4 regions of the Streptomyces vilmorinianum genome follow, and region 3 is predicted to be linked to each of the others. Evidence: riboswitches for the same ligand, from Rfam matches in the RefSeq annotation. Region 3 holds a riboswitch; each other region holds the start of a gene.
The links. A riboswitch is a leader RNA that binds a small molecule or an ion and turns the genes downstream of it on or off. The one in region 3 is predicted to bind cyclic di-AMP.
Positions count from the first base shown of each region.

Region 1: it holds a riboswitch for cyclic di-AMP, as region 3 does, so the genes downstream of both, FDM97_RS13935 (C40 family peptidase) here and FDM97_RS21955 (M23 family metallopeptidase) in region 3, are expected to answer to the same signal.
Region 2: it holds a riboswitch for cyclic di-AMP, as region 3 does, so the genes downstream of both, FDM97_RS25745 (M23 family metallopeptidase) here and FDM97_RS21955 (M23 family metallopeptidase) in region 3, are expected to answer to the same signal.
Region 4: it holds a riboswitch for cyclic di-AMP, as region 3 does, so the genes downstream of both, FDM97_RS04315 (LysM peptidoglycan-binding domain-containing protein) here and FDM97_RS21955 (M23 family metallopeptidase) in region 3, are expected to answer to the same signal.

Region 1 is NZ_CP040244.1:2,967,671-2,972,834, forward strand. It holds gene FDM97_RS13915 (pyridoxal phosphate-dependent aminotransferase) at 1-424, shown strand, start outside; gene FDM97_RS13920 (phosphatidate cytidylyltransferase) at 421-1,224, shown strand; gene FDM97_RS13925 (LysR family transcriptional regulator) at 1,583-2,509, opposite strand; gene FDM97_RS13930 (LysE family translocator) at 2,582-3,250, shown strand; gene FDM97_RS13935 (C40 family peptidase) at 3,320-3,796, opposite strand; cyclic di-AMP (ydaO/yuaA leader) riboswitch at 3,800-3,972, opposite strand; gene FDM97_RS13940 (hypothetical protein) at 4,312-4,617, opposite strand; gene FDM97_RS13945 (ClpP family protease) at 4,625-5,164, opposite strand, start outside.
Region 2 is NZ_CP040244.1:5,543,648-5,548,811, reverse strand. It holds gene FDM97_RS25755 (M16 family metallopeptidase) at 1-140, shown strand, start outside; gene FDM97_RS25750 (M16 family metallopeptidase) at 167-1,534, shown strand; cyclic di-AMP (ydaO/yuaA leader) riboswitch at 1,746-1,912, shown strand; gene FDM97_RS25745 (M23 family metallopeptidase) at 1,926-2,696, shown strand; gene FDM97_RS25740 (GntR family transcriptional regulator) at 2,894-3,586, shown strand; gene FDM97_RS25735 (HPr family phosphocarrier protein) at 3,745-4,026, opposite strand; gene FDM97_RS25730 (GNAT family N-acetyltransferase) at 4,201-5,164, shown strand, end outside.
Region 3 is NZ_CP040244.1:4,688,245-4,693,408, forward strand. It holds gene FDM97_RS21950 (SGNH/GDSL hydrolase family protein) at 1-180, opposite strand, end outside; gene FDM97_RS21955 (M23 family metallopeptidase) at 343-1,323, opposite strand; cyclic di-AMP (ydaO/yuaA leader) riboswitch at 1,326-1,482, opposite strand; gene FDM97_RS21960 (tyrosine-protein phosphatase) at 1,864-2,676, shown strand; gene FDM97_RS35955 (DUF6126 family protein) at 2,754-2,909, opposite strand; gene FDM97_RS21965 (helix-turn-helix domain-containing protein) at 2,930-3,559, opposite strand; gene FDM97_RS21970 (aspartate aminotransferase family protein) at 3,635-5,020, opposite strand; gene dxs (1-deoxy-D-xylulose-5-phosphate synthase) at 5,017-5,164, opposite strand, start outside.
Region 4 is NZ_CP040244.1:893,989-899,152, forward strand. It holds gene FDM97_RS04305 (cytochrome P450 family protein) at 1-340, shown strand, start outside; gene FDM97_RS04310 (LysM peptidoglycan-binding domain-containing protein) at 454-1,437, shown strand; cyclic di-AMP (ydaO/yuaA leader) riboswitch at 1,697-1,872, shown strand; gene FDM97_RS04315 (LysM peptidoglycan-binding domain-containing protein) at 1,876-2,562, shown strand; gene eno (phosphopyruvate hydratase) at 2,855-4,135, shown strand; gene FDM97_RS04325 (FtsB family cell division protein) at 4,223-4,696, shown strand; gene FDM97_RS04330 (DUF501 domain-containing protein) at 4,759-5,164, shown strand, end outside.

The sequences.
Region 1 (5,164 bases), 1.7 Mb from region 3:
CTGGACGCCGCCGTGGCCCGTGAGCCTGCCGGCCCAGCTGGCTGCCGTGAACGCGCTGCGCGACCCCGCGTACTACGCGGAGCGCTGGGCCCGCACCCATGTGCTGCGCCGGGGACTGGCGTACGACCTCTCGGAGCTGGACGGGTTCTCCTCGGTCGACGAGGGGGTGGCGAACTTCCTCACGGTGACCCTGCCGCCGGACGGACCGAGCGCGGCGCGGCTGGTGCGCGAGTGCCGGCGGCACGACGTGTTCCTGCGTGACCTGTCGCCGATGTCCCCGGCGTACGAGGGGCGGACCGTCCGGATCGCCGTCCGCGACACGGCGGAGAACGCGCGGATCGTGGCGGCGTGCCGGAGCGCCCTGGACGCGCTGCGCGCGCCGGCCGCAGTGGTGTCGGGCGCGCCGGGGCGGGCTTCCCGGTGACGACGGTCGCCGGTCTCGTGCCGTACCTCGGCGGGGCACTGGCGGTCGGGGGCGTCGCGGTGGCGGCGACCCGGCGCCGTGAGCTGATGGTCCGCTGGTGCGTGTGGGCGCTCGGAGTGCCCCTGGTGACATCCGCGTTCTGGCTGGGTCCACCGGGGATCGCGGTGCTCGCGGCCGTGGTCGGCGTGGTCGCGGTGGCGGAGTTCGGCGGGCTGCTCCGGCTGGGGCCGGTGGACCGGGCGGTGCTGGGCGCGGCGATCGTCGGACTCGTCCTGACCGCCTGGCTGGCCCCCGGGGAGGTGCTCCGGGTGGCAGCGGCCGGGGCGCTTGCGATCGCTGGGGTGCCGTTGCTCTCGGGCGACGCGGAGCACGGACTCCGCCGCCTGGGGGCGGGCCTGCTGGGGCTCGTGTGGCTGGGCGCTCTGGCCGGCCTCGTATCGTCCGGCGCCCTCGGCCTCGTGCTGTTCGTGGCCGTGTCGATCGCCGACATCGTCGCGTACGCGGCCGGTCGCCGTCTCGGCGGACCCCGGCTCTCCCCGCTGTCGCCCGCCAAGCGGTGGAGCGGCACGCTGGCCGGGGCCGCGGCCGGTCTCCTCACGCTGGCCGTGCTGTCCTCCCTGACGTGGCAGACGGCGGTGGCCGTGGCGGTCGGCGGCCCGCTCGGGGACCTGCTGGAGTCGATGGTCAAGCGGGGCGCCCGTGCCAAGGACGCCGGCCGGTGGCTGCCCGGCTCCGGCGGCCTCCTCGACCGGATCGACTCCCTCCTCGTCGCTCTGGCGGTGCTGTTGGTGCTGAAGTGAGCCACGGGGCGGGGTGAGCCATGTGACGGGGCGAGCGTGAGGCTGGGTGGGGCCGGGCCGGTTGCGCTGGGAGTCACCTCTGCCCCGTGGCGGACGGCCGCCCGGGTGACGGTGGAGCGGTCGATACCGAACAGCAGGGCGAGGTCAGAGTGTGGCTACCCGCGACGGTAGGCCTCCCACGCCGTCCCACTTCCAGGGCCTGCTCCCGGTACCGGCGCAGCTCGGGAACGCCCTGCTGGGCGCGCCCGGCCCAGTAGGCGGTGATCGAGGACGCGAACGCGGGGCCCTTCTCCTGTCCTACGGCGTCGGCTTCTCCTGCGGGGCGATGGCCGTCACCACGTGATCGGCCGGACAGCTCCTAGGGCGCCTGGCGGCCTGGGGGCACCCTCCCGAATCCGCCGCGCAGCAGCGCCCGCAGAGACCGCGCCGCCGGGCCCGACTCCTCGCCGCGGTGCGCCACCGAGATCGTGCGACGGAACGACGTCGGCTCCAACGCCCGTACGCCCAGGGGCGACACCGCCATCGAGGCGACCATCTCCGGCACCACCGCCACCCCGAGCCCCGCGCTGACCAGCGCGCACACCAGGGCGTAGCCCGGCGTACGGCAGACCACCGACGCGGTCGCGCCGGCCCGGGCGAGCGCGCCCTCCACGCCCCGCCGCGGCGGATGGTCCGGGGCGCTGCTGATCAGCGGCCGGCCGGCGAGCTCCGCGATCGGCAGGCGGCCCGAAGCCTCCGCCAGCTGATGGCCCGGGGCCGTGACCAGCACCAACTCCTCGACCAGCAGGGGCTCCAGCTCGACCCCCGGCGGCAGCGGGGCCGGTTCCGCCGGTTCGTAGGCATGGGTGAGCGCCAGATCGACCTCGCCCGACGCCACGGCATGGACCCCGCCCGGTGGCTCGTACTCGGCGACCGTCAACTCCACGTCCGGGTGGGCCCGGCGGAACGCGCTCAGGACCGGCGGCAGCAGATGGATGCCCACGGTGGTGAAGGTGCCGACCCGAAGGCGCCCGCCGGAGAGGCCGGCGAGCTGCGCCAGCTCGTGGCGGGCCCGCTCCATCTCGGCCAGGACCCGGCGCGCCCGGGTGACGAGCAGTTCGCCCGCAGCCGTCAGGCGCGTGCCGCGGTGGTGGCGGACGAGCAGCGGGGTGCCCGCCTCCCGCTCCAGTTTGGCGAGCTGCTGGGAGAGCGCGGGCGGGGTGTAGCCGAGCCGGGCGGCGGCACGGGTGATCGAGCCGTCCTCGGCCACCGCCACCAGCGCCGCGAGCCTCACCAGATCCTGCATAAAGGATTCCTTTGGGCAGACCCAGAAGATTGTGTCTACACCCTAAAGGCTCGCGGCGGGCACGCTGGGCTCATGGACGGACAGCTGATCGCCTTCATCGGAGTCGCGGCGGGCATGGTGGCCATGCCGGGCGCGGACTTCACCGTCGTCGTCCGCAGTGCTCTCGCCTCGCGCCGGGCCGGAGTGGCCTGTGGCGTCGGTGTGGCGGGCGGGCTCGTGGTGCACACCGCGCTGGCGGTGGCGGGGCTCGCCGCGGTGCTGATCGCCGTACCGGTGCTCTACCGGGCCCTGCAGATCGCCGGTGGCGCGTACGTCCTCTACCTCGGCGTGCGGGCGCTGGGCGGTGCGCTGCGGGCGAGCGGCGGAGCGCAGGCGGATGCGCGGGCGGATACGCGGGCGGATACGCGGGCGGATACGCGGGCGGGGGAGCGGGTCGCCGGACGGGCGCTGCGCCAGGGGTTCCTGACCAACGTCCTGAACCCCAAGGCCCCCGTGCTGTTTCTGAGCCTGCTGCCGCAGTTCGTGCCGGACGGCGCGGCCGTCCTGCCACGTACGCTGCTGCTCGCGTCGATCGTCGTCGTCCTCGCCCTGCTGTGGTTCCCGCTGGTGGCGCTCCTGGTGGACCGGCTCGGTCACTGGCTGCGGCGGCCGCGGACGGCCCGGACCGTGCAGGGGGTGACGGGTGGCGCGCTCGCCGCCCTGGGGCTTTCGCTGCTCTCGGCTCCGCTCGCCGGGAGTTGAGGCGACGCCGCCGGGCGAAGCTGCGGCGGCGCCACCGCACCCCCGCCCGGCAGGGCATCGGTCAGCGGATCATCGGACCCTGCCGTAATACACCTTGGACGACCAGATCTTGTCGAGCTTCACCCAGGAACCGCTCTTGGGCGAGTGCCAGATCTTGTTGTTCCCGGCGTAGATGCCCACGTGATAGACCCTCCCACCGGAGTGGAAGAAGACCAGGTCCCCCTTCTGCCGGCCGGAAGCCGCGATGTGCCGGGTCTGGTTGTACTGCTGCTGCGCGGTACGGGGCAGCGACTTGCCCGCCTTCTTGTACGAGTAGAGCGTGAGCCCCGAGCAGTCGAACCGGGTCGGGCCGGCCGCTCCGTACTTGTAGGGCGATCCCTTCTTCGATGCCGCGATGTCCAGCGCCTTGCCGGCGTACGCGGTCGCGGCCTGGGCCTCCGGTGCGGCGCCTGGCGCCAGCATCGTGCCGCCGACGGCGGCGAGGGTGAGAGCCGAGACGGCTCCGGCCCGGGACAGCAGGGACGGGACATGAATCTGCGCAGTCATGCGCAACCCTTCGTCAGCCGCCTGTGAAGGATGACCTGTCGGGTTCGGACTGGCGAAGTTGCCCGGCCGCGGCTGCGGCTTCACCCCGAGGAACGGCCCCACTGCTCGGTCGTCCCGTACTGATTGGGTCCTCCACTCCTGCCGATCCACTCCTGTCGACCAGACATCCGGGACAGCGGCAGGACTCGGCGTCCGCCCGGACCGCCCCGCCGCGGTGGCGGGGGCTTGTCGTCGTGAGGGATCTTGACCCACACCCGGGGCGAAATCCGAGCCGAAACGGCGTTATGTGAGGCTCCTCACGACTGATCCATTCGGGTGGACAGGCATGTTTCGTGATCGTCGGAGGTTTGGCCGACGAGCCCCGCACCAGGGGTGGAACGTCCGATTCCGCCAGATGTGTACACCTGTTGCGCAACTCACCCCGCACATAAGTCGATTCGTCGACTACGCCGAACGAGGGAGGGTTTCTGCCGCTTCTCTGGCCCGAGTGGACGTCGACACGACACGCGGAAATGTCAACTCGCGCGTGTGTCGGGCACGGTGACCCGCCCCGCGCGGCGCTCCCCGTCCAACACGCGCAGCGCACGGGCCAATGTCTCCGCGTGGACCTCGCTCTCGCCCCGCATATGCATCACCGTCAGCGCGTCGCGCAGCGCGGTCGCGCGCCCCACCAGGGCCTGTGCCGCGCGCAGCGCCCCATAGGTATGCGATGTCCTGGATGGATTGATCCGGCCGAGGAGATCGACGACTTCGAGGTAGGCGTCGATGAACTCGCCCTCGGCGCGCGTCAGAGCGGGCAGTGGCGGCAGCTCGGGAACCATCTCCGGCTCACCGTGCCCCGGCGCCGCCGGACGCCCCGCGGTTCTGGATCACGTGATCCACCAGGCCGTACGCGGCGGCGGCCGGCGCGTCGAGGACGGTGAGCCGGTCGATGTCGGCCTCGATCCGCTCGCGGTTCTGCCCGGTGTGGGTGACCAGCATCCCGGCCAGCATCGCGCGCAGTCGGAGCAACTCCCGTGCCTGGATGTCGAGATCGCTGGGCTGCCCCTGCAACGGCTCGTCGGTCGTGGGTTGCTGAAGGACCACCCGGGCCCCGGGCAGCGCGAGCCGCTTGCCGGGCGCCCCGGCCGCGAGGAGCACGGCGGCGGTCGACGCCGCCTGGCCGAGGCAGGTGGTCTCCACGTCACAGGTGACGACCTGCATCGTGTCGTAGATCGCGGACATCGCGCTGATCGAACCGCCGGGGGAGTTGATGTAGAGCGAGATGTCCCGGTCCGGATCGGCGTACTCCAGGTGCAGGAACTGGGCGATGACGTCGTTGGCCGAGGTCTCGTCGATCGGCGTGCCGAGGAAGACGATCCGCTCCTC
Region 2 (5,164 bases), 860 kb from region 3:
TGGACGTCACCGCGGCGGAGGTGCGGGCGGTCGCCAAGGCCAAGCTGCGCCCGGACAACCGCGCGGTGCTGGTGTACGAGCCGCTCGGCACCGAACAGAGCGACAGCGACAGCGACGAGGAAGAGGGAGCGGACCAGTGACCGACGCCGGCGCGCCTTTGACGAGCATGACGTTCCACCCGCAGCCGGAGGCGGGCATCGCCAAGCCGTGGGCCTTCCCGGCCCCGGACCGCGGAGCGCTGGACAACGGTCTGACCGTGCTGCGCTGCCACCGCCCCGGCCAGCAGGTGGTGGCCGTCGAGATCTTCCTCGACGCCCCCCTGGACGCCGAGCCCGAGGGCCTCGACGGCGTCGCCACGATCATGGCCCGCGCCCTCTCCGAGGGCACGGACAAGCACACGGCCGAGGAGTTCGCCGCCGAGCTGGAGCGCTGCGGCGCCACGCTCGACGCGCACGCCGACCACCCGGGCGTACGGGTCTCCCTGGAGGTCCCCGTCTCCCGGCTGCCCAAGGCGCTCGGCCTCCTCGCCGAGGCCCTGATCGCGCCGGCCTTCCTCGACACCGAGGTCGAGCGCCTGGTGCGCAACCGGCTCGACGAGATCCCGCACGAGACGGCCAACCCGGCCCGCCGGGCGGCCAAGCAGCTCTCCAAGGAGCTCTTCCCGGCCACCTCCCGTATGTCCCGGCCGCGCCAGGGCACCGAGGAGACGGTGGAGGCGATCGACGCCGCGGCCGTGCGCGCGTTCTACGAGGCGTACGTCCGGCCCTCCACGGCCACCGCCGTGGTCGTCGGCGACCTGACCGACGTGGATCTGGACAAGGTCCTCGACGAGACGCTGGGCGTCTGGACGGGGAACGCCGCCGAGCCGCGCCCCGTCCCGCCGATCACGGCCGACGACACGGGCCGCGTCGTCATCGTGGACCGCCCGGGCGCCGTCCAGACCCAGCTGCTGATCGGCCGCGTCGGCGCCGACCGGCACGACCGCGTCTGGCCGGCGCAGGTCCTCGGCACGTACTGCCTCGGTGGCACGCTCACCTCCCGCCTGGACCGCGTCCTGCGCGAGGAGAAGGGCTACACGTACGGTGTCCGGGCCTTCGGTCAGGTGCTGCGCTCGGACGGCAAGGGACACGGTGCCTCGATGCTCGCCATCAGCGGCTCCGTCGACACGCCCAACACCGGCCCGGCGCTCGACGATCTGTGGAAGGTGCTGCGCACCCTCGCCGCGGAGGGTCTGACGGACGCGGAGCGCGACGTGGCCGTGCAGAACCTGGTGGGTGTGGCTCCGCTGAAGTACGAGACCGCGGCCTCCGTCGCCGGGACGCTCGCCGACCAGGTCGAGCAGCACCTCCCGGACGATTTCCAGGCGCAGTTGTACGCGCGCCTGGCCGAGACCGGCACGGTGGAGGCGACGGCGGCCGTCGTCAACGCCTTCCCAGTGGACCGCCTGGTCACCGTGCTCGTCGGTGACGCCGCCCAGATCGAGGAGCCGGTGCGCGCCCTCGGTATCGGTGAAGTCACCGTCGTCACAGGCTGATCGAGCCGGATCGAGCCGGATCGAGCCGGTTCCGAGGACCCCGACGTCACTGTACGTCGGGGTCCTCCCCTTTGTCCGGATTGCAGCAGAGGGTGGCCGTATGCCCTGTGGCATGTCTTACAAACGGGCGTGTCTGTTTGGTGATTGAAAGACGATCCGCTTAGCGTCGGTCCGGCTGTTCGCCAGTTGCACCCGCCGCACCCGCGGCATCGGACAGTCATCGCCGAGTCCCCGTCAGGCGCGAGCCTGGGGAGCCGGGGACCCACACGAAGTCCCTGGGGTGAATCGGACGCCTTCGCACCGCGTGCGGAGGGGCCCGTAGGAGACCTTCCTGCTCCGAACCCGTCAGCTAACCCGGTAGGCGAGAAGGAAGGAAAGGATCAGCCACTACATGGCGTTCACCCGTGCCACCGGGAAGCATCGTGGTCCGAGCCGTCTGACGCGCCGCAGCGCGGGGCTCGCCGGCGTGGCGACGCTCGCCACCACCGGCGTCATCGGAACCCTCGCCTCCCCGGCGTTCGCCGCCGACACGGACGCTCCCTCCCTCGAGGACACCGGCCTGACCCAGGTCGTCGCCGCCGACTCCCTCGCGAAGACCATCGACGCCCAGGCCGCCGCGCAGGAGCGCGAGGCCGTCGAGGCCCTGGAGCGCGCCAAGGCCGCGGCCGAGGCCAAGCGCAAGGCCGAGGCCCGCGCCAAGGAGATCCGCGCCGCCAAGGAGCGCGCCGCCCGTGAGGCCGAGCGCAAGCGTCTGAACTCCTTCCAGCTTCCCGTGGCCGGCTCGTACGTGACCACCGGCTACAAGGCCGGCGGCTCGCTCTGGTCCTCCGGCAGCCACTCCGGCGTCGACTTCCGCGCGGCCTACGGCAGCACGGTCGTCTCCGTCGGCTCCGGCACCGTCGTCGAGGCCGGCTGGGGCGGCGCCTACGGCAACAACATCGTCATCCGGATGAACGACGGCACGTACACCCAGTACGGCCACCTGTCGGCCATCAGTGTCTCGGTCGGACAGTCCGTCACCCCGGGCCAGCAGATCGGCATCTCGGGCTCGACCGGCAACTCGACCGGCCCGCACCTCCACTTCGAGGCGCGCACCAGCGCCGAGTACGGCTCCGACATCAACCCGGTCGCGTACCTGCGCGCCCGCGGCGTGAACGTCTGATCCACGCCCCACCCGCGTCAGAAAAGCCCCGGCTCGTACTGAGCCGGGGCTTTTCGCTGGCCAAAAGATATCCATGGATCTCCGGTAGCCATCGGAAATGTCTCTCCGCTGCAATAGAGTCACCGAAGAGTCGGCGAGGAGCCGGCGAACAGGCGTCAATCGGATGGGTTTCGCGCGGATTAAGGCGGAGGTCGAACATGCGCATTCCCGCGCACTCGGTATGCACGGCGATCCGGGACGACATCGTCTCCGGAGCCTTCGAGCGCGGCAGCCGGCTGACCGAGGAGCAGCTGGCCCGCCGCTACGGAGTCTCCCGCGTCCCGGTCCGCGAGGCCCTGCGCACGCTGGAGTCGGAGGGCTTCGTGATCACCCGCCGCCACGCGGGCGCCCATGTCGCCGAGCCGACCGAGCAGGAGGCGGCCGACCTGCTCGACGTACGGGCGCTCCTCGAGCCGCTCGGAGCCGCGCGCGCCGCCCAGCGTCGTACCGAGGCCCATCTCAAGGTGCTGCGTGGCCTGGTCAGGCTGGGTCAGGAACGGGCCAGACGCGGCCAGGGCGAGGATCTGCGCTCGCTCGGCAGCTGGTTCCACGAGACCCTGGCCCAGGCCTCGGGCAGCCCGGCGCTCACGGCCCTGCTCACCCAGCTGCGGCACAAGATCGCCTGGATGTACACGGTCGAGACCCCCGCCCAGCCCGTGGAGGCGTGGGCCGAGCACGGGGCGATCGTGGACGCGGTGGCGCGGGGCGACGCCGAACGCGCCCGTACGCTCACCGCCCTGCACGCCGAGCGCTCCCTGGTCCTGCACCGGCTGAAACGGCCGGAACGCCCGGAACGCGGCCGTGTGAGGGCTTCGCAACACGTCGTAAACACGGCGAGCATCCGGAATTAACGAGCACGCCGTATACAAAGAGGGAGCAATTCGGCGGGCGGAATTCGTGCTGCGCCGAATTCCGATGGACTGTGCTCTTACTGGAAAGCGGAGAAAACGAAGGAGCCGCACCCGCCGGAATTCCGGCCGGTGCGGCTCCTTCGTGTGTGGTCCTTGGGTCAGACGGTCTCGGGGAGCTCCTCGAGCCCCTCGGCGACCAGTCGCGCCAGACGGTCCAGAGCGGCCTCGGCGCCGTCGGCGTCCGAAGCGAGCACGATCTCCTCGCCGCCCTGCGCGCCCAGGCCGAGCACCGCGAGCATCGACGCGGCGTTGACCGGGTTGCCGTCGGCCTTGGCGATCGTCACGGGGACGCCGGAGGCCGTGGCAGCACGGACGAAGATGGAGGCGGGGCGGGCGTGAAGGCCCTCGGCCCAGCCGACATTGACGCGGCGCTCAGCCATGGTGTTGCCCTTCAAAGTCTCAGCGGTTGTCTAGACCAGTCTCTCACGGGTTGCGAGGTGCTCGTAGCCGACCTCCGGCCCCGGCGGGACGGCCGTTCGGCCCTCCTACCTTGCATGGCGCACACAGCGTGCGCGACCGGTGCCACTGTCGTATCCCGGCCGTACGCTTGCCCCATGCAGAGCGCGTCGGAACAGCCTGAACACGCATACCCCGACCACTGGGAAGCGGATGTGGTCCTCCGTGACGGCGGCACCGCGCGCATCAGGCCCATCACCGTTGATGACGCCGACCGACTGGTCAGCTTCTACGAGCAGGTCTCGGACGAGTCGAAGTACTACCGCTTCTTCGCGCCCTACCCGCGCCTCTCCGCCAAGGACGTCCACCGCTTCACCCATCACGACTTTGTGGACAGGGTGGGACTCGCGGCGACCGTCGGCGGAGAGTTCATCGCCACCGTACGCTACGACCGCATCGACGCCCAAGGCATGCCCGCCAGCGCTCCCGCCGACGAGGCCGAGGTCGCCTTCCTGGTCCAGGACGCCCACCAGGGGCGGGGCGTGGCGTCCGCACTGCTCGAACACATCGCGGCGGTGGCGCGGGAGCGGGACATCAGACGGTTCGCGGCGGAGGTGCTGCCCGCGAACACGAAGATGATCAAGGTCTTCACGGACGCCGGGTACACCCAGAAGCGCAGTTTCGAGGACGGCTCCGTGCGGCTCCATCTCGACCTGGAGCCCACCGACCGCTCGCTCGCCGTGCAGCGCGCGCGGGAGCAGCGGGCCGAGGCCCGCTCGGTGCAGCGCCTCCTCGCACCCGGCTCGGTCGCCGTCATCGGCGCCGGGCGCACCCCGGGCGGGGTCGGCCGTACGGTGCTGCGCAACCTCCTGGACTCCGGCTACACCGGGCGTACGTACGCGGTGAACCGCGCCCTCGCGGAGGGGACCGGCTCCCTCGACGGGGTGCCGGCCTTCCGCTCCGTCGGGGACATCGGCGAGCCGGTGGACCTGGCGGTGGTGGCCGTCCCGGCCGACCGGGTGCCGGAGGCGGTCGCCGACTGCGGAGAGCACGGGGTGCAGGGCCTGGTCGTGCTCTCGGCGGGCTACGCGGAGAGCGGGGCGGAGGGGCGGGACCGGCAGC
Region 3 (5,164 bases):
GGCGTAACGGAATGCGTCGTGCTCCGGCAGCTGGTCGGCGAGCAGAACCGCGAAGCGGTCCGCCCAGCCGACGTACTTCCCGTCGGGCCCGGGATCTCCCACACCCTCGGTGAAGCTGTCACCGATCGCCGCGTACGACCCGAATACGTTCATGTCTGTTGATCTCGAATCGTCTGCCACGGGAGCACATCCTTCCCTTACAGGTGTGACCTACGCGACCGTAAGGAGGGGTTGACGCCGGGTGAGATACGCCACCGGTCAAGATTCCGCCAAGCCGGAATACTCCGGACACGCGACGGGCCCGGCACAGAGGTGCCGGGCCCGTCGGGTGCTGGGTGTGCGTCAGATGCCGACACCGTGCTGGCGCAGGTAGGCCAGCGGGTCGATGTCCGAGCCGTAGCTCGGTCCGGTGCGGATCTCGAAGTGCAGGTGCGGACCACTGGAGTTGCCGGTCGAGCCGGACAGGCCGATCTGCTGGCCGCCGGAGACGGTCTGGCCGGCGGAGACGGAGAGGGAGGAGAGGTGCGCGTACTGCGAGTACGTGCCGTCGGCGTGCTGGATGACGACCTCGTTGCCGTAGGCGCCGCTCCAGCCGGCGGAGTGCACGGTGCCCGCGCCGACGGCCTTGACCGAGGTGCCCGAGGAGGCGATGAAGTCGACACCGGTGTGGTAGCCGGAGGACCACATCGAGCCGGAGGCGCGGTACGGGGTGGAGACGCCGCCGCCGACCGGGGCGACCCAGCCGGAGGACACGCTCTGCGCGGGGGCGGCGGGGGCGGCCTGGGTCGACTCCACCGTGCTGCGCTCGGTGGAGCGCGAGCTGCGCGACTCACCCGAGGCGGAGGACGGCTTCTCGGCCTTGGGGGCGGCCTTGGGGGCGGCCTTCGTGGTGGCCTTCGGGGCGGCGGCCTTGGGCGTGGCCTTGGCCGTCGACTTGGCGCCGAGGGTGAGCTTCATGCCGGGGAAGATCAGCGAGGGGTTCTCGCCGACGACCTGCCGGTTGTCCTCGTAGAGCTTCTTCCAGCCGCCGGCGAGGTGGTGCTCCTGGGCGATCTTGGACAGGTAGTCGCCGGGGACGACGCGGTACGTCTTCGGCTTGGCGGCGGCGGGCGCGGCGGCCGGGGCCTTCGCCGGGGCGGCGGCGGCAATGGCGGCGACGGCCTGCTCGGGCGTCACGGCAGCCGGGGCGGCCTTGTCGGCGGCGTGGGCTCCGGTCGCACCGAGAAGCGGCAGGGCGACGACGGCGCCACCCGTACCGGCGGCGACGAATCCGCGTGTGATCGGGTTGACCTTGGGACGGCGGTGCTTACCCTTCGCGGGCATGGCGAATTCCTCTCCGTCGCCTGCGAGGTGAGCTGTCGGGTTCGGACTGGAGATGTCCGGCCGCGTTCTCACGCGGCTTCACCCCGAGCCGTCCTGACCTGAAGGATCGGCGTACTACCTGGGTCCCCCGCTCCTGCCGCACGTGGGTGGGTGCGAATTCCGGGCGGTGGCAGGATTCGGCGGTCCGACCGGATTGACGGTGACCGTAGACGAGCGGGGTCGGCGCGAACAAGCCGTCGATTTCATGGATCAATCCGGGACGTGATATTCGCACCGAATTCCGGTCACCCTCCGTGGATGACGGGACCTCGATCTCCTTTTCTCGTACGGGGATTACCCGAGACGATCAGGCACGGTCCGTCACCTTTATGACCCTGCTCACGCACCGAGGGCCATCTCCCCTGCAACCAGGGCGCGTTATATCGAAGAGCTCAATTCGGACAGAACACCCATTCTTGTACCCGGGGTGGGCGGGAAGAGGCGCACCCGGGATGATTGCCCCGGGAACCGATCTCGATCCGTCAACCTTCAGGAGCACTCGTGACGCAGCAGCTGCCGCAGGTCCCGTCGACCGAACCCGAGCTCACCGGAGTGCGCAACTTCCGGGACGTGGGCGGCCTGCCGACCGTGGACGGCGGGTCGGTGCGGTTCGGGCGCCTCTTCCGCAGCGGTCACCTCGCGCACGCCACCGAGGAGGACGCGGCGTTCCTCTCCACCCTCGGGTTGCACACCGTCTTCGACTTCCGCAACGCGGCGGACCGGAAGGTGGAGGGTCCTGATGTCGAGCTTCCCGGCGTACGGAACGTGAACATCCCGCTCAACGACCCGGCCGACGGCAAGGAGTTCTGGAAGCTCGTCAGCACGGGCGCCCTGGAGCAGCTGCGCGAGATCCTCGGCGACGGCAAGGCGGCTGCCCGAATGTCCGATTCATACCGGAAGATGATGGTCGAGCGGACAGCGGAGCACAGCCGCATCCTGCACGCGATGGCCGAGGACAGCATGCCCGCGCTGATGCACTGCGCGGCCGGCAAGGACCGGGCGGGCCTCTCCATCGCCATTTCGCTGCTCGCGGTGGGCGTCGAGCGCGAGGCGATCGAGGCCGACTATCTGAAGTCGAACGATCCGCACCGTCGCTACAAGGTGCGCCGCAGCTCCACCGCCGCGGACGCCATGTCGCCCGAGGTGATGGAGCTGCTGGGCCCGCTCTTCGACGCGCGCGCGGAGTATCTGCGGGCGGCGTTCGAGACGCTGGAGCAGACCTGGGGGACGACCGAGCGCTACTTCTCGGACGGCCTGAAGCTCGCCCCCGAGACGCGGGAGCGGCTGCGCGAGCGCCTCGTCACCGAGGCCTAGTCCCGCCCCCTGCCCCGCCTCTCCCTGCCCCGCCTCTCCCTGTCTCGCCTCTCCCTGTCTCGCCTCCCCCTGTCCCGCTACTGGTTCTGCCCGCCCAGCATGAACAGCAGATAGAGGAAGCCCGCGAAGAGGTGGCCGGCCACCAGATAGGCGAAGAGCCGGATCACGAGCCCGCGGGGGAACGTGCCGCCCCCGCGTTCCTCGCCAGTGACCGGTACGGATTTGTCGGACATGTCGGCCCCTTTCGAAGGGCTCAGCGCAGATGCGGGGTCCCGTCGCCGAGGCACAGCTCGGCGGCGGGGCTCTGCATCAGCGTGTGGACGAAGAGCAGCTCGGCCCCGCCGCGGGTGGCGGCGCCGATGCGGTGCGGGGTGAGCGAGTCGAAGTGCGCGCTGTCCCCCGGATCCAGTACGTGCACGGCGTCGCCGAGCGCGAGGCGCACCTGGCCTTCGAGGACATGGAGCCACTCCTCGCCGGGATGGACGCGCACGATGTCGGCCCGGGTGGCGTACGGCACGTGGACGCGCAGCGCCTGCAGGGCACGGCCGGGTCCGCCCGCCTGGTGGTAGATCCAGCCGTCGGCCTCCACGGGCTCCGACCGGCCGGCCCGGACGATCGGATCACGTTCGGGCGGAACCTCGCCCAGTAGCTCCGAGACGGTCGTACCGTAGATACGGGCGAGGGCGAGCAGCATGGGCAGCGAGGGCTGCCGGCGGCCCGTCTCGAGCCGGGAGAGATGGGCCGGGGAGAGACCGGCGCGCTGGGCGGCGGCCTCCAGCGTCAGCCCGCGGCGGCGGCGCAGACCGCGCAGCTGCGGAGCGACGTCGGGCAGAGCGTCCGGTGCGGCGGGATCCGGGGACTGCTCCCCGGGGAGGTGGTCCATGCCTCCATTCCGCCAGGATCTTTCCTCTGGGGCAAGTTTCTTGCCCCAGAGGCAAAATTCCCACCGCGCCAGGGGTCAGCGCTGCGCCACCGCCTGCTTGACCAGCGTCTTTCCGAAGTCCCACATCAGTCCGCCACCGCCGTGAGCGTCGTCCATCACGGCCGTGAACGCGGTCACGAAGCGGTCCACGTCCGTCTCGTCGATGATCAGCGGCGGGATCAGCTTGATCACCTCCAGATGGTCCCCCGACACCTGCGTCAGGATCCGGTGCCGCTGGAGCAGCGGCACCACGACCATCTGCGCGAAGAGCCCCTTGCGGGCGGCCTGCAGCATCGTCCACCGGCTGCGCAGCCCCAGCGAGGACGGGCGCCCGAACTCGATCCCGATCATCAGCCCTCGTCCGCGGATCTCCTTGAGCAGCTCGTAGCGCGGGACGAGCTCCTTCAGGCGCGAGGAGAGCAGCTCGCCCACCCGCCGCACGTGCGCCACCGTCCCCTCGGTCTCCATGACCGAGAGCACGGCGAGCCCGGCGGCCATGGCCTGTGCGTTCGAGCCGAAGCTCGCCGAGTGGACGAGGACCCGGTCCATGGACGAGTAGACCTTCTTGAAGATCCAGTCCTTGCCGAGCGTGGCGCCGACGGGCACGTACCCGCCGGAGAGGGCCTTGGCGACGCAGACCAGGTCCGGCTCGACACCGTCCTCGTGCTGGTACGCGTAGAAGTCGCCGGTCCTGCCGAGCCCCGTCTGCACCTCGTCGGCGATCAGCAGGGCGCCGCGCCGGTGCAGCACCTCCTGGGCGGCGCGCAGGAAGCCGGGCGGGGCCTCGTGCACCCCCTTGCCCTGGATGGGCTCGACGACGAACGCGGCCACGTCGCCCTTGCTCAGCTCCCGCTCCAGGGCGTCGAGGTCGCCCAGCTCGATCGCGGTGTCGGGCAGCAGCGGGGCGAAGCCGTCCCGGAAGCCCTTCTCTCCGTTGACCGACAGAGAACCGGTGGTCAGGCCGTGGAAGGCGTGGGAGCAGTAGAGGATCCTCGGCTTCCCGGTGGCGTACCGGGCGAACTTCAGCGCGGTCTCCACCGCCTCCGTACCGCTGTTGCCGAAGAAGACCCGGTCGAGGTGCGGGCTGTGGGCGAGCAGCTTCTCGGCGAGCAGCCCGGGCAGCGGCGGGCAGTCGAAGCGGGTGAGGTCGGCGAGTGAGGCGTCCAGGACGTCGTGGAGGGCCTTGCGGACCACGGGGTGGTGCCGGCCGAGCCCCATGACGCCGAAGCCGGCCAGCATGTCGAGGTAGTCGCCGCCGTCGGAGTCCCAGAAGTGGGCGCCCTCGGCCCGCTCGTAGACCTTGTCGAAGCCGATGGTGTGCAGCATGCGCGGGAGCTGGTGGTTGAGGTACCGGGTGTGCAGCTCGTAGCGGTCGGCGCCGCGTTCGGCGAGCAGCGCCGCGAGGTCGAACTCCTTGCTCATTGCCCCTTCTTCCGGGTCAGTGCCGCGCTGATGTGCCCGGCGATCTCCACCGGGGTGAGACCGAGATCGGCGAGCACCTCGCCGCGCTTGGCGTGTGCGAGGAACTGCTCGGGGATGCCGAAGGTGCGCAGCGGTACGTCGGCG
Region 4 (5,164 bases), 3.8 Mb from region 3:
CAGGGAGCCGCTGACCATCGGCGGGCAGGAGATCCCGGCGGGGGACCCGGTGCTCGTCGTGCTCGCCGCCGCGGACCGCGACCCGGAGCGCTTCGAGGAGCCGGACACGCTCGACCTGTCCCGGCGCGACAACCAGCATCTCGGGTACGGGCACGGCATCCACTACTGCATCGGCGCCCCGCTCGCCCGGCTGGAAGGGCAGATCGCTCTCGCGACGCTGCTGACTCGCCTGCCGGACCTGCGACTTGGGGCCGATCCGGCCGATCTGCGGTGGCGCGGCGGGCTCATCATGCGTGGATTGCGCACGCTTCCTGTCGAGTTCACCCCTCTTGCGAACTGACGTGCCGTCAAGACTGTGACTTTTACGTGATCTCCGCTGCATCGACTTGTTACTGACGTTCGAATGCCGCTACGTTCACCGTCACCTCAGCAGTCACGCGAAAGGCACTCCGCATGCGCTCCGGGAACGGACGACACCGTAGACCCCGTCAGGCCCCCGCCATCGTCGTCGCAGCCGGTGTGACCGGCTCGGCGCTCGCGCTGCCGCTCCTGGCCGCGGGCTCCGCCTCCGCCGCCGACGCCGCCACCTGGGACCGGGTCGCCGAGTGCGAGTCGGGCGGCCAGTGGAGTGCCAACTTCGGCAACGGGCTCTACGGCGGGCTGCAGTTCACCCAGGAGGGCTGGGAGCGTCACGGCGGTCTGGCGTACGCGACGAGCGCGGACTACGCGAGCCGCGCCCAGCAGATCGCGGTGGCGGAGAAGGCGCTCGCCGCGGGCGACACGCAGTGGGACACCTGCGCCCCGATCGCCGGTCTGACGAACGACGGCACCGCTCCCGAGGTCGACCCGGGGCCCGCCGTCACGCCGGCGCCCACCGGGCCGGTCTACGGCTCGAACCGGACCGAGGGCCTGCCGGCCGGCCCCGAGGCCGTCCCCACCCAGCCCGAGACCACCCGCACCACCCCTGCCGGCCCCACCACCCCCGCGACGCCGGACGCCTCGGCGCCGTCGGACGCGCCGATCTCCGGCGCCACCCCCGAGACCTCCGTCACGCCCTCCACCCCGGCCGCCCCCGGCACCGGCAAGCACCGCGGCGACGCCGCCAAGGAGGAATCGGGCACTACGGACAAGGTTGACGATTCCGGTCGTCATGCCGCACCGGTCGACGGGCCTGACGCGCCGACAAGTGACGTGACCGGCGGTGAGGGTTCGAATAATCCGGATACAACAGACACGTCGGACGCTACGGGCATCGCGGGCGAATACACCGTCAAGCCGGGCGACAGCCTCTCCGAGATCGCCCAGCAGAACGAGCTCCCCGGCGGCTGGACCTCCCTCTATGACGCCAACCGTCAGACCGTCGGTGCCGATCCGGACCTCATTCACCCTGGTCAGAGCCTTGACCTGACGATCGGCCTGCCGCAGAAGGCGAAGTAGTTCGGGGTCGTATGTCCGGTTCTGTGCAAGTGAGACATGGGTCTCTTCGTCCCAACTGGCCCGCCACGTCCGCAAACTCTGCTTCCGTCACCTCTCACCTGCGTAAACACCCTTCGTCCGGCGGCGAGTAGGGGCGTTTTCTCCTCAATGCCCGTCTTTGAACTTCGGCGGGGTCTGTGTCTACGGTCGTCACCGCTCGCCACCGCGGGCCTCGTCGACCGGTACGCCGAATCCTGCCGCCGGCCGATGGGAACAGTCGTCGCGTCACGCGCCGAAGGCAGGAGCGGGGGACCCAAGGTAAGTGCCGTCCCCGGCCGTTGAGACAGACGGCCGACGGACCGGCTTGGGGTGAAGCCGCGCGCTGGGTCGCGCGGCCGGGCAACTCACATGGCCCGAACCCGACAGCTCACCTCGCAGGCGTCGGTGAGGAGAAGTCCCATGCTGTTTTCCGCCAAGGGCAAACACCGTCGTCCCTCCAAGGCCACCCGCGCCGTCGCCCTCGCCGGTGTCGCCGGCGTCGCCGTCGCCGCCCCGCTGATGACCGCCGGGTCCGCCTCGGCCGCGACCACCTCCGAGTGGGACGCCGTCGCCCAGTGCGAGTCCGGCGGCAACTGGTCCATCAACACCGGCAACGGTTACTACGGCGGCCTGCAGTTCTCGGCCTCCACCTGGGCCGCCTTCGGTGGCACCGCGTACGCCGCGACCGCCGACCAGGCCTCGAAGTCGCAGCAGATCACCATCGCCGAGAAGGTCCTGGCCGGCCAGGGCAAGGGCGCCTGGCCGACCTGTGGCGTCGGCCTGTCCAACGCCTCCTACGAGGGCGGCGCCGAGGCGAGCACCCAGCGGAGCGCCCCGCGGCAGGAGCGTCAGGCCGAGCAGCCGGCGACCCGCAGCGAGCAGCGGACCGCCCCGAAGGCCGAGTCGAAGAAGACCGTCACCACCCCGACCGGCAAGAAGGTCAAGAAGGGCGACGGCGAGTACAAGGTCGTCGCCGGCGACACCCTGAGCAAGATCGCCGCCGCGCACGACGTCAAGGGCGGCTGGGAGAAGCTCTTCGAGCTCAACAAGGACGTCGTCGAGGACGCCGACCTGATCTACCCGGGCCAGCAGCTTCACCTGAAGTGAGCCCGACGGCTCGCGTGAGTCCGGCGGCTCACGCGGGTCCCACGACCCTCCCGCGGTGACCACCCCGTCCCGGCGCGCCCTTCCCCCCGTGCGCGCCGGGACGGGGTTTCCGTGTTACCGATGAGTAGTTCCGGGGTCCTTTGACCCGGGATGCATGCCCTTGGGTCCTTTTTCGTCCCAGGGGGCGGGCGCCCGGCTGGCCGGAGGCCCCGAGCCGGTTAGGCTCTTGTCGCAAGGCCAAAGCGACCCTGCATCGCATGCATCTAGCGTCACATCCCAGAAGGAGATGCTCGTGCCGTCCATCGACGTCGTCGTAGCCCGGGAAATCCTGGACTCCCGAGGCAACCCCACGGTCGAGGTCGAGGTCGGCCTCGACGACGGCAGCACCGGCCGTGCTGCCGTTCCGTCCGGTGCCTCCACCGGAGCGTTCGAGGCCATTGAGCTCCGTGACGGAGACAAGAGCCGCTACATGGGCAAGGGTGTCGAGAAGGCCGTTCTCGCCGTCATCGAGCAGATCGGCCCGGAGCTCGTCGGCTACGACGCCACCGAGCAGCGCCTGATCGACCAGGCGATGTTCGACCTGGACGCCACGGACAACAAGGCCTCCCTCGGCGCCAACGCCATCCTCGGCGTCTCCCTCGCCGTCGCGCACGCCGCCTCCGAGGCCTCCGACCTCCCGCTCTTCCGCTACCTGGGCGGCCCGAACGCGCACCTGCTGCCCGTTCCGATGATGAACATCCTGAACGGCGGCTCGCACGCCGACTCCAACGTGGACATCCAGGAGTTCATGATCGCGCCGATCGGCGCGGAGTCCTTCTCCGAGGCCCTGCGCTGGGGCACCGAGGTCTACCACACCCTCAAGTCCGTCCTGAAGACCAAGGGCCTGTCCACCGGTCTCGGCGACGAGGGCGGCTTCGCCCCGAACCTCGGCTCCAACCGCGAGGCGCTCGACCTCATCCTCGAGGCCATCAAGCAGGCCGGCTACGTCCCGGGCAAGGACATCGCGCTGGCGCTCGACTGCGCCGCGTCCGAGTTCTACAAGGACGGCTCCTACGAGTTCGAGGGCAAGTCCCGCTCGGCCGCCGAGATGACGGACTACTACGCGGAGCTCGTCGACGCGTACCCGCTGGTCTCCATCGAGGACCCGCTGTTCGAGGACGACTGGGCCGGCTGGAAGACCATCACCGACAAGCTCGGCGCCAAGGTGCAGCTGGTCGGTGACGACCTGTTCGTCACCAACCCGGAGCGCCTGGCCCGCGGCATCGAGGAGAGCACCGCCAACGCCCTCCTGGTCAAGGTCAACCAGATCGGTTCGCTGACCGAGACCCTGGACGCCGTCGAGCTGGCCCAGCGCAACGGCTTCAAGTGCATGATGTCCCACCGCTCCGGCGAGACCGAGGACGTCACCATCGCCGACCTCGCCGTCGCCACCAACTGCGGCCAGATCAAGACCGGCGCCCCGGCCCGCTCCGAGCGCGTCGCCAAGTACAACCAGCTCCTGCGCATCGAGGAGATCCTCGACGACGCCGCGGTCTACGCCGGCCGCAGCGCCTTCCCGCGCTTCAAGGGCTGAACCTCCCGCAGGTAGCTTCCGTACGTCCCCGCACTCGGTCCCGTACCGTGTGCGGGGACGTACGCATTGAAGAGGGAGGCGGAAGACATGGCAGCGAAGGACCGGGACCGGTTCTCGACCGCGACCCGGATCAGGCTGCTCGGCGAGCAGACCGCCGCCCGCGTCTACCGCTCCCAGACCCGCCGCCAGGCCCGCCGCTCGCGCCTCACCGGCCGCGCGGCTTTCCTCGCCCTGGTCGTCTGCTCGCTGGTGGTGGCGCTCGCCTACCCCATGCGGCAGTACGTCTCCCAGCGCGGCGAGATCGCCGACCAGGAGCGCAGGGCCGCCGAGGCCGCCGACCGGGTCGAGCAGCTCAGGGACGAGAAGGCCCGGCTCCAGGACCCCGCGTACGTCCGCCGTCTCGCCCGCGAGCATCTGCACTACGTCATGCCCGGCGAGACGGGCTTCACCGTGAACGACCCCGACGCCGAGCGCGCCCGGCGCACCGAGCAGGGCGCGGCCGACCGCCCCTGGTACTCCCATGTCTGGGAGGGCGTCGATCACGCCGACGCGGGCCGCTGACGCGGCGACGCGAGATGATGGCCCCACCGAACCGCCCCACCGACGAGAAGACAGACGCAGGCATGGAAACGCCCCCTCCGCAGACCGCACGCACCGAGCCGACCGAGGCGGACGTCGCCGCCTTCGAGGCGCAGCTCGGCCGCCCGCCCCGGGGTCTGCGCGCCATCGCGCACCGTTGCCCCTGCGGCAACCCGGACGTCGTCGAGACCGCGCCGCGGCTCCCGGACGGCACCCCGTTCCCCACCACGTACTACCTGACCTGCCCCCGCGCCGCCTCGGCGATCGGCACCCTCGAGGCCAACGGGGTCATGAAGGAGATGCAGGCCCGGCTCGGCACCGACCCGGAGCTGGCCGCCGCCTACCGGGCCGCGCACGAGGACTACATCGCACGCCGTGACGCCATCGAGGTCCTGGAGGGCTTCCCGAGCGCCGGCGGCATGCCGGACCGGGTCAAGTGCCTGCACGTCC